One region of the Solibacillus sp. NPDC093137 genome, then DNA from elsewhere that is predicted to be linked to it. Evidence: predicted binding sites of a transcription regulator. Region 1 holds the regulator's gene; each other region holds the start of a gene.
What was found. The regulator Rex, encoded in region 1, represses fermentation and respiration genes when NADH is low (regulators of the CRP and FNR family bind a similar motif). The targets are predictions, from matches to a motif close to TTGTGAAATATTTCACAA.
Positions count from the first base shown of each region.

Region 2: yeiL (transcriptional regulator YeiL) is a predicted target of Rex. The motif match lies at 1,751-1,768, and genes of this name have one in related genera.
Region 3: ACQKN3_RS04275 (DUF1641 domain-containing protein) is a predicted target of Rex. The motif match lies at 2,201-2,218, and genes of this name have one in related genera.

Region 1 covers NZ_JBNNVH010000011.1:5,824-10,100, reverse strand. The annotation lists gene ACQKN3_RS19705 (CPBP family intramembrane glutamic endopeptidase) at 32-760, shown strand; gene tatC (twin-arginine translocase subunit TatC) at 849-1,673, opposite strand; gene tatA (twin-arginine translocase TatA/TatE family subunit) at 1,691-1,918, opposite strand; gene ACQKN3_RS19690 (redox-sensing transcriptional repressor Rex) at 1,997-2,632, opposite strand; gene ACQKN3_RS19685 (ABC-F family ATP-binding cassette domain-containing protein) at 2,877-4,277, shown strand, end outside.
Region 2 covers NZ_JBNNVH010000001.1:334,641-338,917, reverse strand. The annotation lists gene alaS (alanine--tRNA ligase) at 1-143, opposite strand, end outside; T-box leader at 281-488, opposite strand; gene ACQKN3_RS01605 (MFS transporter) at 543-1,691, opposite strand; gene yeiL (transcriptional regulator YeiL) at 1,795-2,463, shown strand; gene ACQKN3_RS01595 (NupC/NupG family nucleoside CNT transporter) at 2,516-3,727, opposite strand; gene recD2 (SF1B family DNA helicase RecD2) at 4,062-4,277, opposite strand, start outside.
Region 3 covers NZ_JBNNVH010000001.1:822,421-826,697, forward strand. The annotation lists gene ACQKN3_RS04260 (MFS transporter) at 1-342, opposite strand, end outside; gene ACQKN3_RS04265 (winged helix-turn-helix transcriptional regulator) at 452-835, shown strand; gene ACQKN3_RS04270 (aldo/keto reductase) at 898-1,737, opposite strand; gene ACQKN3_RS04275 (DUF1641 domain-containing protein) at 2,276-2,704, shown strand; gene ACQKN3_RS04280 (NAD(P)/FAD-dependent oxidoreductase) at 2,740-3,927, shown strand; gene ACQKN3_RS04285 (serine protease) at 4,050-4,277, shown strand, end outside.

The sequences.
Region 1 (4,277 bases):
TAGTCTTTAAGAGAAAGAAGGTTTTTCATTCGTGACTTCCCGTTCATCAGATAAGTTCAAAACGCAGAAGACCGCATTTTATGTGTTACTAACTTATATCATCTGTCAGTTATCAGTCTTATTACTTATATTCATTCCCGGCTTAAAAGATTCCCTTTTACAATTATTTTCTGGTATATCTGAGCAGGATAAACTTATAAAATTATCTGCTTGGTGGTCAACTGTATCATTTGCGGTTGCCTTTATTGTGAGTTTTATATTAATCTCCCGCAATAAGCAATTCTGGGAAGTGTTTAAAGGAGAAAAAGCATCAATAGGAGCTTCTATCGGTTGGGGGATCATCGGTTTCTTCCTAGTCTTTTTAGGGCAGACAATCGGCGCCTACATCGAGCTCGCACTTGGAATTGATATGGGCTCGGAAAATACGGAAGCAATTATGGGGGTCACAAAGGTAGCACCGATTATGATCCTTGCTACTGTCTTTTTAGGACCGATTTTGGAAGAGCTTGTATTCCGCCGTGTTATTTTCGGATCGATTATTCAAAACTATAATTTCTGGATTGCGAGCATAATTAGTGCAATTGTATTCGCTGCGATCCATATGGATTTTACGCACATTTTATTGTATACAATATGCGGTATGATCTTCGCATTTTTATACCATAAAACAAAGCGTCTTCTCACACCGATTATCGCCCATATTCTATTGAATGGTTTCGTCACATTTATCCAAATGAATGCCGATAAGTTTCAAATATAACTTTTGCCCGCTATATAGAATAGCGGGTTTTTTATATTCCCATATATATAGAAAATAAAAAAACGCTACCTCGTTCGATAGCGTTACGTTAACTATTATTCATCTGTTCCATTTGCCTACGCTGCATTTCAAGTAGCTCCTCTACTTGCAGTTCACGTTCACGTTCTTCTTCTGCTAATATGCGTTCTTTTTCAGCCACTTCATATTTTCGATAACCGAGACGTGCAATGACAATACTCAGTTCATATAAAACAAATAGCGGAATCGCAATAATGATATTCGATACTAAATCAGGCGGTGCCAGCAATACCGAAATTACGATCAATACAAAATAGGCATATTTTCGAAATTTCACCATAAGCTTCGGGCTGATGATTCCGAGACGAGAAAGAAACAGTGTAACAACAGGCAATTGAAATAGCACCGCAAAGGGTACAATTAACTTAATTAGAAATGAGAAGAATTCATTAATACCGATTGTTTGCGTAATGTTCAAATCATTGGATAAATCCGTCATAAAGCGCATTATAAATGGAAATAACACAAAATAAGCAAAGGCTATTCCCCCTATACACAGTACAAAAGCATACGGAATATATTTCAATGTTGCCTTACGTTCTGCCTCATGCAAACCAGGTGTTATAAACGCCCATAGCTGGTAAAGCAATAATGGAGATACAATAACGGCAGCTACAATAAATGTAACTTGTAAATAAACGGTTAAAGGATCTGCCGGACTAAATGCGTTCATTGAAAAACTGGCAGCTAGATCACTGCGTTGAATGTATCGAATAAGTGGTTTCGCCGTATAGAAACCGATGAAAAGAGCCATCACGAAGAAAATCGCTACGAAAAATAGGCGTTTTCTAAGCTCTTCCATATGTTCAACTACGGTTAATTCTCTTGAATTCATAGCAAGACATCCTTATTTTACTTTACTTCGTTTTTTTCGTTCTCTTTATGTTCAATCACTTTTTTCTTTGTATCGAAATCGTCATCGTCATCCGTCAAGCCTTTAGTAGCGCTACGGAATTCACGTAAAGTTGTCCCCATCGCACGACCTAATGATGGCAATTTTTTGGGTCCGAATATTAACAAAGCAATCAGCCCAATGATAATCAGGCTCACAGGTGTAATCGCGTTTAGATGTACTATCACTATAGCCACCTCCTCTATTATTATGTATATTTTACATTAATTAACTAGAATATGCTATTTATAGTAATGAACATTTTATTACTTACCTGAGTTTCGCACTAAATACGTAAGAGCCTGTAGTTCTACCGATAGATCAATGTTCATCACTTTAATCGTATCGGGAACAGATAATCGTACTGGTGTGAAATTTAATATACCTTTTGCATTTATTTTAACGAGTCGGTCTGTCATCATTTGTGCTGAGCGGGATGAAACCGTTAATATTGCTAACTCCGCGCCAAATTCCTCATACATTTCCTCCAAACGATCTGGATGGAATACTGGAATATCACTGATCGTCGTTCCTTCCATCGGTGCCTTCGTATCAAATGCAACAACGATACGCGTGTTATGATTTTTTTGGAAGTTATATTTTAGTAAGCCATTTCCCAGATTCCCGACCCCTATTAATGCAACATTCATCACCTCGTCCTGGTCCAGAGTTTGACGGAAAAATTCGAGTAAATACTGGACATCATATCCATATCCCTTTTTACCAAGTGCTCCAAAATAAGAAAAGTCACGTCGAATCGTAGCCGAATCTATTTTCATCGCATCACTTAATTCCTGTGAAGAAATACGCTTTTTACCTTCAGTTGCGAAGTTTTTTAAAAATCGATAATAAAGAGGAAGTCTTTTTGTTGTTGCTTGTGGAATTTTTACTTCTTGTTTCACACATTCTCCTCCTATGTACATTTGGAAATCTTTTTCAAATAATGCCCCGTATAACCTGTCGAGGATGACCAACTTGATTTAATCACATAGTTGTCGCCAAGCGATATGACACGCTTAACATGAACTCCACTCTTTGTGCAGAAGCAAGTTAATCTTACTAAACAAGGAGCGACAAGTAAAGTATCCATCGTTGCGTACAATGTTCCCATCCATTAAACTAAATAGGAGAAACTGAGGTGTAAACATGATTGTCTTACAAGTAAATCAATTATATAAATCCTTTATTACAGATGAAATATTAAGCGGTGTAAAATTAGAAGTACAGCACCGTGATCGTGTGGCATTAGTAGGACGAAACGGTGCCGGCAAGTCCACGTTATTAAAAATAATTGCCGGACAAATGAGCTATGACTCTGGTGAAATTATTATTCCAAAAGATATCCAAGTCGGCTATTTAGAGCAGCATGCAGGCATTGACTCTGAACTTTCGATTTGGGACGAAATGATGACAATTTTCGTAAACCTGCAAAATCAGGAGAAAACGTTGCGTCAACTTGAACAGCAAATGGCCGATCCTGCAATATATGAAGATAGCGAACAGTATGCACGCATTATGGCGGAATATGATCAGTTGCAGCATGACTTTAAAGATGCAGGCGGTTACCAGTATGAAGCCGATACCCGCTCTGTTTTACATGGCATGCAATTTTTCCCTGAAGATTATCAAAAGCCGATTCGCTCTCTATCCGGCGGACAACGGACACGCCTAGCCCTGGCTAAGCTTCTTTTGTCAAAGCCTGACCTCCTTATTTTAGATGAGCCGACCAACCATCTGGATATTGAAACACTTTCCTGGCTGGAAGGCTATTTAAAAGGTTATGATGGCGCGATTTTAATTGTTTCGCATGACCGTTATTTCTTAGATCAGGTCGTGTCGATTGTTTACGAAGTGTCTCGTACAAAAGTGTCGAAGTATGTAGGGAACTATAGTGCCTATTTAGATGAGAAGGCGAAAAACTATGAACGTGATTTAAAAATGTTTGAGCGTCAGATGGATGAAAAGGCCAAACTCGAAACATTTATCCAAAAAAACCTTGCCCGAGCTTCAACTACAAAGATGGCCCAGTCGCGTCGTAAAGTGCTGGAGAAGACAAGTTGGATGGAATCTCCTGATGGCGATGAAAAGAGTGCCAACTTCGGCTTTACAATTGAGCGCCAAAGCGGAAATGACGTGCTGTCGGTGGATAATTTAACAATCGGTTTTACGGACAAGGCTATTTCCAAAAATATTGGGATGCGCGTCTTTAGAGAAGATCGTATTGCACTTGTCGGTCCAAACGGTGTGGGGAAATCTACCTTATTGAAAACAATCGTTCAAGATATCGAGGCACTGGCCGGGGATATCCGTTACGGTACGAATGTTCAAATCGGCTATTATGATCAGGAGCAGGCGAAGCTTCATTCAAATAAATCTGTACTTAGTGAGCTTTGGGATGAATGGCCATTACTGAATGAAAAGGATATCCGCAACATTTTAGGTCGCTTCCTATTTAGTGGAGATGATGTATCAAAAACAGTAAACTCCCTATCAGGTGGAGAAAAGGCGCGACTTGCACTTGCTAAGTTAATGATGCAAAAATCAAAT
Region 2 (4,277 bases), on a different contig from region 1:
GCCACTCCTGAGTTGATCCATAAAAGTGATGGGTCATTAATTGGAACTAATGGTGCCGATGGTTCAATATGATGCCCTTTTTCTTTAAAGAAATTCAAATAAAGACGACGAATTTCAGAACCTGTCATAATTTTTGTTGTCATGATTTTTTTCCTCCTAATTTTTATTGAAGTCGATGAATTTTGGTACGAATTAATTACATCCTTCACGTAAATAAGTGCTTTGTTCACCGGAAATCCCAATGATCCGCTGAAGAAAACAAAAAAAGCCTTCATCCCGGTAAAGGGACGAAGACTATTATTTCGTGGTACCACCCTAATTTATAATGCGCAATGCATTATATCTCAAGTGCTTGTAACGTAAGCAAACGGCAGTGATTAGCTGCACTCTGGAGTAGCTTTCAGTATTTATTCGGGGAGATTTTTTCAGCCGGGAAATCTCTTTCTGCTCACGAAATTCATACGTACTTGTTCCATCATCGTTTTCATTTTATTATGCTCTTCATTATAAAAAATAGACACCGTGCTGTCAATCGGCATTCCTTAATAATTAAAACGTTTTTTCGTCAGTAAAATTAAAAGGATTGCAGGCACTGTACAAATGATCATTCCTAAGAACGCCAGACCTGGCTCGATTTCATAAAGTGCACCACCTAATAATGTAAGAATCGCTGCACTTAAACTCATTGCAAGTGCCGAATAAATCCCCTGTGCATTTGGGATCTGCTCCTGTGGTAAAGCTTTTGAAATATAGCGGATAAAGGCATAATGCGCCATCGCAAATGACAGAGCGTGAAGTGCCTGAGATATGATAAACATCGGCATATTCGGAAATGCGTAAACTAAAATCCAACGAACGCTCGAGCCAATTGCCGCAACAAGCAATAATGAAGAAGGTTTCCATTTTGTTAAAATTGTATCGGCCTTGAAAAAATAAAGAACTTCAAATATTACTGCGACATTTAAAATCATGCCGATATAAAACGGATTGACATTCAGATCCTGTAAATAAATATAGCCATAGTTATAGTACGATGCATGTGCCCCCTGAAGTAAAATGACGACAAACAATACGATGATAAAGCTTTTCACTTCAAATAGACCCTTCATTGAGAGCGTTTTTCCATCCTCTTTTACAGGCACTATACTTAAAACTTGAGGTGCAGGCATGAATTGAATGATGAGCAATGCCGTTAAACCTAAAATCATCATCCATAAGATCATTTGCTCCCCGTACATCCCGCTGATCATACTGATGATTAATACAGCGACGACAAACCCGAAAGATCCTAACGAACGCGCTTTCCCATAATGTATGGTTCCATGTTGCATTAATGTGGAAGCACTGCTCTCAACAGCCGGTAATAAAGCCGGGTAAAAAGCACTGAACAGTAACGTCATTAAAAATAAGCCGCCGAATGAATTGATCGGTATGTATAGCAGCGTCACAATTAATGAACTTGCAGTAAAAAAGATCAGCACATTTTTGTTGCTCATTACTTTAGAAACAAACGGGAAAATAAACATCGTCGAGATGGCCCGTGCAACCAGTCCAAAGCCCATTATAATGCTCGCTTCCGAAACCGTAAGCCCTTTATCATTAATAAGCCAACCTGTCCAGTATGGCAGGAAAATACCCCATGTAATAAAGAACATAAAGAAGTTTTTCGCGAGCCAACGCTGATTATTCATAGTCTTCATCCTTTTTCTTTTTTATTAAGTTGAATATTAACATGAGAAATACTACAATAATGTGAGAAATCTCATATTTAATTGGAAGGAGTTGCTTTATAATTTGAGAAAGTTACCAATAGATGAAAGTCTCTCATATATCGAACAATACCCGATTTCCCAATATTTTTCTTTTGATATTGTTCCATTTATCCATGTGTATGAATTCGATAAAGGCGAATTTATTTTCCATGAGCATTCCTTCCCTGACTATTTGTATTACATGGTTGAAGGGAAAGCTAAATTATATATTACCCATAAAAACGGGAAAATTTCTCTTATCGATTTTATTACAGCCCCAACATTTATGGGCGAAATGGAACTGTTAAATGCCGAACGCTATTCAAAAGGCATTCAAACTTTATCAAAGTCAGTATGTTTTGCGATTTCCATTCAGGAAGTGAAGGAAAAATTATTGGCAGATCCTGTGTTTCTGAAAATGCTCTGTATTTTTTTAAGTCACAAAGCAACGACAGCCACAGCAAAATATACACAAAACCAGGCCTATCCGTTGGAAAACCGATTAGCCTCATTCATTCTACTATCATCGGATCAACAATTCTATAAAGAAAAACATACAGAAGTATGTGATTACTTAGGTGTATCGTATCGCCACCTGTTATTTGTCCTAGCACAATTTAGTGAAGCCGGCTATATAACGAAACAAAATCGCGGGTATGTACTGAAGAATCGGTCTGAACTGGAAAAACTCGCATCAGAAATTACGTATTAAAAAAGACTGCGCTAAAATATTTTTAGCACAGTCTCTTGAACACTGAAAGATTTTAAATAAACATACCAGCAATTGCAGCTGATAGTAATGATGCTAATGTACCTGCAGCAACCGCTTTAATCGCAAGCTTTGCAATCATTGGACGTTTATCCGGTGCCATACCACCTAAACCACCGATTAAAATACCCATTGAGCTTAAGTTTGCAAAACCACAAAGTGCAAACGAAATAATAATGGCTGTTTTGTCAGAAAGCTCGCCGATAACCGGTCCAAAGTTAGAGTAGGCAACAAATTCATTTAAGATTAATTTTTGACCGATAAATGAACCTGCACGTACTGCTTCGTCCCAAGGTACACCGATTAAAAATGCTAATGGAGCAAATACATAACCTAATAAACCTTCAAGTGTTACATTTTCAAAACCGAATAATCCTGTAATACCACCTAAAATACCGTTTAATAAGGCAATTAATGCGATGAAACTTAAAAGCATTGCTCCAACATTTACTGCTAATTTCAATCCGTCAGATGCACCTACTGCAGCTGCATCAATAACATTTGTCGCTTCAGAATTACGCTCTAATTTAAAGTCATCTTCATTTACTTCTTCTGTTTCAGGAATCATTAATTTCGCCATTACAAGTCCAGCTGGAGCAGCCATGAAACTTGCCGCCAGTAAGTATTCAAGTGGAACACCTAATAACGAATAACCGATTAATACCGAACCTGAAACCGATGCAAGTCCACCTGTCATAACTGCGAACATTTGCGATTTCGTCATTTTATTTAAAAATGGACGAATTACAAGCGGTGCTTCTGTTTGTCCAACGAAAATATTGGCAGCAGCATTTACTGATTCCGCTTTTGTTGTACCTAATACTTTTGATAAGAATCCACCAATAATCTTAATGACAAATTGCATAATTCCCAAGTAATAAAGGACAGAGATTAAAGATGAGAAGAAAATAATAATTGTTAAAACGCTCATCGCGAATACAAATCCAACATTATCCGGATTTGCTAAACCGCCGAATACGAAGTTAATCCCTTCGTTGGCATAACCAATCAGCTTCTGAACACCTTCAGAAAGTTGCATAAGCTTCTCGCGGCCGAAAGACCACTTTAATACGATAAATGCAAAAATCAACTGGACAACTAATCCTGAAATAATAATTCTCCATTGAATTGCTTTACGGTTATTAGATAACCCTATGGCAATCGCTACGACTCCCAGAATACCTATGATTCCCCATACGAAATCCATGTATGTGCACCTCTTCTTTTAGTTTTGAAAACCTTTTCATTTTGTAATATTTGACATCAAACTTCGGATGTCATATAAGTTTTTTTTCATACTAACATATCCAGCAAACTAATATTAATTAATAGTTTCTTTCAAAATTTCTGATTTTTCCGCAAAAAGTTATCATTATTTTATTATGCCCTGTTTTGTTTCAAACTTTTATTATAATTAAAACATTTTCCCTCTACCTTTGAATATAAACACAGCATTTTATAAATTTGTCCAGAATTGTACTTTTCCATAAGCAATAAAAAACTAGTCATTTCCATTCAAACATGAACGAAAATGACTAGTTCTATTCTTCATTGAAGTCATATGGTGAAATATTCGCCATACCAATTAAAGGATGAATATAAGGTGCTGTTTCTGCCGTTAAGTGATTTGGCAGAGATTCACCGATTTTATGCGAATCCGACACATTCAAGAGTCCAAGCTGCTCTGTTGAAGAGTTTTGTTTCACTCCTTTAACGGACGCTTTTTTCTCTTCTATTTCCGGTGACTCTTCTGTCTT
Region 3 (4,277 bases), on a different contig from region 1:
ACCATGGGCAAAAGCAGAAATAATGCGTCCGATCAACAGTAAAGTAAATGTTGGTGCTATCGCTACCCATAAATTACCGACGATAAAAAGTACCATTACGATCAGCAGCACCTTTTTACGGTCAAGCCGGGATGTTAAAACGGTTAAAATTGGTGCTCCGATTGTAACGCCTAATGCATAGATTGATACTGTTAATCCTGCAGTACTTAAAGTAATACCAAACTCATTTGTGATAAGCGGGAGCAATCCAACGCTAATAAATTCTGTGGAACCGATACCAAACGAACTGATTGCTAACGCAAGAAGTGTTAATCTGGCGTTTGGTGTTTTTAATGTAGACATATTAAAATAACTCCTTTGATTTATTTTATAGGGTATAGTATTATTCATACATACAAAAAAAGCATGTACAGTACTTTTAGTTACTTTTGATAATACTGGGGGTTTCAAAATGAAAAAAGTTTATAATATTGGTGTCGAAGCAACACTCGAAGTCATTGGGGGTAAATGGAAACCAGTCATTCTATGTCACCTCAATCACCATGGTCAAATCCGGACGAATGAATTTCGCCGGTTAATTCCCGGCATTTCACAGAAAATGCTGACGTCCCAATTACGCGAACTTGAGCAATGCGGTTTAATTAATCGTAAGGTGTACAACCAAGTACCGCCGAAAGTGGAATATTCCTTAACCCCATATGGACACGAGATGGAGCCGGTGCTCAACTTACTTTGCACGTGGGGGGAGAAACATATCGATAAATTAAAAGAGAATGGTGAAGAAGTTCTTCTTATGCAGCGTGATGATGATATTGCTGAGCAAAAACTATCCTAATGAAAATAATGAAAGCCTCAAAAAACTTGAGGCTTTTCGTCTCTTCAAATCTTCCATTCAAATTAGAAATCAAAAACTACCGGATCCGGACCGACCCGTTTATCTAAATTCATCGCATTAATAATCTGCATTTCTTCATCAGTAAGACTAAAGTCAAAAATGTCGGCATTTTGCGCCATCCGCTCTTTACGAACGGATTTAGGAATCGTGATAACTCTATTTTGAATATCCCAACGTAAAATAACTTGTGAATTTGATTTTCCATACTTTTCGGCAATCTTTGCAATCGTCGGATCTTCGAGTAGACCGCCTTGCATTAATGGAGCCCAAGCTTCCAATTGAATATTGTGCTCTTTGCAAAATGCACGTAATGATTGTTGTTGTAAGCGCGGGTGAAACTCAACTTGGTTAATGACTGGTGTTACCCGAGCGTTTTTCATTAAATCCTGCAAATGCGAAATATTGAAATTGCAAACACCGATTGCTCTGATTTTACCTTTTATATACAGATCCTCTAAAGCACTCCAAGACTCGGCAAATTTATTTTTACCTGGCCAGTGGATTAAATATAGATCCAAATAGTCCAGCCCTAATTTTTCCAAGCTCTCTTCGTAAGCTGAAACAGTTTCCTCATAATTTAATCCGGCATTCCAAACTTTAGATGTGATGAATAAGTCCTCTCTATTTAACCCGGTAGAGGCCAGTGCTAATTTAATGCCCTCGCCAACACCCGCTTCGTTTCCGTAAATAGCGGCTGTATCAATGCTGCGGTAACCTAGCTCAATCGCATTTTTAACAATTTCTACTGTTGTGTCGTTTTCCACCTGAAAGACGCCAAGGCCCATTGCTGGCATTTTTACCTCATTATTTAATTTGATTGTATCCTGTAAACTAGTAATCATTTATTGATCCTCCAATTGAATAAGTATTTCGTTGCTTTTTTATTATGGATCCAGTTAAAAATTAAAAAAAGTACGCACTTTTTCGTTTCATAGCAACGTGGAGGTTCCTATTGAGTCAAATCAACCGTTTGGAGAGTAAGTTTTTTTAGAAAAATAACATGGTGGGAAATAGAGGAGGGGGCGAATCACTTTTACTAGTAAAGAATTTTTGTTTTCTATCATATAAATACCTAATTAACCTTTAATAATGATAAGAAACAACTTATTAAATAATTCCAATATTAAAAATAATGAAGGGAAATTTTTATTATAAAATACACAAAAATACGCTAAATACATAAAAACAAAATTTTTTTAAATAATAATATAACAGAATATTCTTGAATTAAGTTTTTCGGTCGTTTATTTCCGTTTTCTAATTGTAACAAACGAATCTTTGTGCTATCGTTGCTTATTGAATGGTATGTGAAAGTTTTTACAATCGGTATAAAATTTTCGAAAAAAAAATAATATTAAGTGATGGCAAAGGAGAGTTATTATGTCAGAAATGAATAATCAGCAGGTAGAAAAAATGGCTGTTACACAAGAGCAATTAGATGTATTAGACCAGTTACTAAAGCCAGAGGTACAAGCTTCATTAACTACTTTAGTAGATAACTTACCGAAATTGGCTGAGATGACTACATTATTAACAAAAGCATATGATTTCGCGACGAGTGTTGCAACTGACGAAACATTAAAAAATGATACAGTTGCTGCTGTAACAGAAATGGCTAGTCCAGTCGTTGGTACTGCAAAATCATTGGCACAAACAGCGATCGAAGCAAAAGACCGTGCTGAAGTTAACAATGAAACAGTAGGCGTATTCGGCTTATTAAAAATGTTAAAAGACCCACAAGTTCAAGGGGCATTACGTTTTGCTAATGCATTTTTACAAGTAGCATCTGAACGTAAACAAATGAAATAATTTGTATAATCTAATTTTATTGGAGGATTTTTAATATGGTAACTAAAGAAATCGTTATTTTAGGTGCTGGATTTGCTGGTGTATTAGCAGCACAAACAGCTCGTAAATATTTAAATAAAGACGAAGCGCGTATTACAGTTGTAAACCAATTCCCTACACATCAAATCATTACTGAATTACACCGTTTAGCTGGCGGTACAATTGCTGAAGGTGCTGTAGCATTGCCACTTGAAAAGATTTTCAAAGGTTATGACATCAACTTGGAAATCGCAAAAGTAAACAGCTTTAACGTTGAAAGCAAAAATGTAGTACTTTCAAACGGCAAAACATTACAATACGATACATTAGTTGTTGCTCTAGGTAGCCAAACTGGTTTCTTCGGAATCCCAGGTTTAGAGGAAAACTCTTTCGTATTAAAATCAGTTGATGAAGCTAATGCAATTCGCGAGCATATCGAAGCACGCATTAAAGCATATGCAACAACAAAAGACGAAGCAGATGCGACAATCGTTATCGGCGGTGGCGGTTTAACAGGCGTTGAGCTTGTTGGTGAAATCGTAGACCACTTCCCTAAAGTTGCGGCGAAATACGGTGTTAAATTTGAAGATCTTAAAATTAAACTAGTTGAAGCAGGTCCAAAAATCTTACCGGTATTCCCAGAAAACTTAATCGATCGTGCAACTCAGTCATTATCTAAACGCGGTGTAGAATTCATTACATCAACACCTGTTACTGGCGTTGAAGGTAATGTTATTCAATTAAAAGACCGTGAGCCAATCGTTGCAAACACATTAGTGTGGACAGGTGGAGTTGCTCCACTTCCATTAGTAGCAGAATCAGGTTTAGCTGCAGATCGCGGTAAAGCAACAATCAATGACTTCTTACAATCTACTTCACATCCTGAAGTATTTGTTATTGGTGATGCTTCAGCACATATTCCAAACCCAGGTGACCGTCCAACCTATGCGCCAACTGCTCAAGTAGCATGGCAGCAAGGTGAAATTGCTGGTTACAATATTTTTGCACAAATTAAAGGTGCTGACCTAAAAGAATTCAAATTTACTAACTCAGGTACGTTAGGTTCTTTAGGCCGCAAAGACGGTATTGCTACAGTTGGGGCAAACAATACTCAATTAGTAGGTTTACCAGCTTCATTAATGAAAGAAGCTTCAAATATCCGCTATATGACTCATATTAAAGCGTTATTTGGCCTAGCATATTAATTAATATAGACATACCCGAAAGTCACTTTCTTTCGGGTATGTCTTTTTATTTCTGCAAAAAACAACAAATTTTAACAAAAAACTATTATAATGGTAGTAAATGTCGAGAAAGAGGTGTGAAGATGAAAGATTTTGATACATCAAATTCTTTGTTTATTTTAAATGAACAGCAGCTCGAACAATTAATCCTGCTCGAACACTACGACTATTTCTTCCATTTAATCCGCCATGACTTTGCGCAATTATCTTTCGCGAAATACATTGTAAGCGATGTTTGGGTTTACTTTTATTTTGAAGAAGAGCCGGTCATCAATTCAGAGCATGCACTCATTTTTTTGCTTCGTAATTTT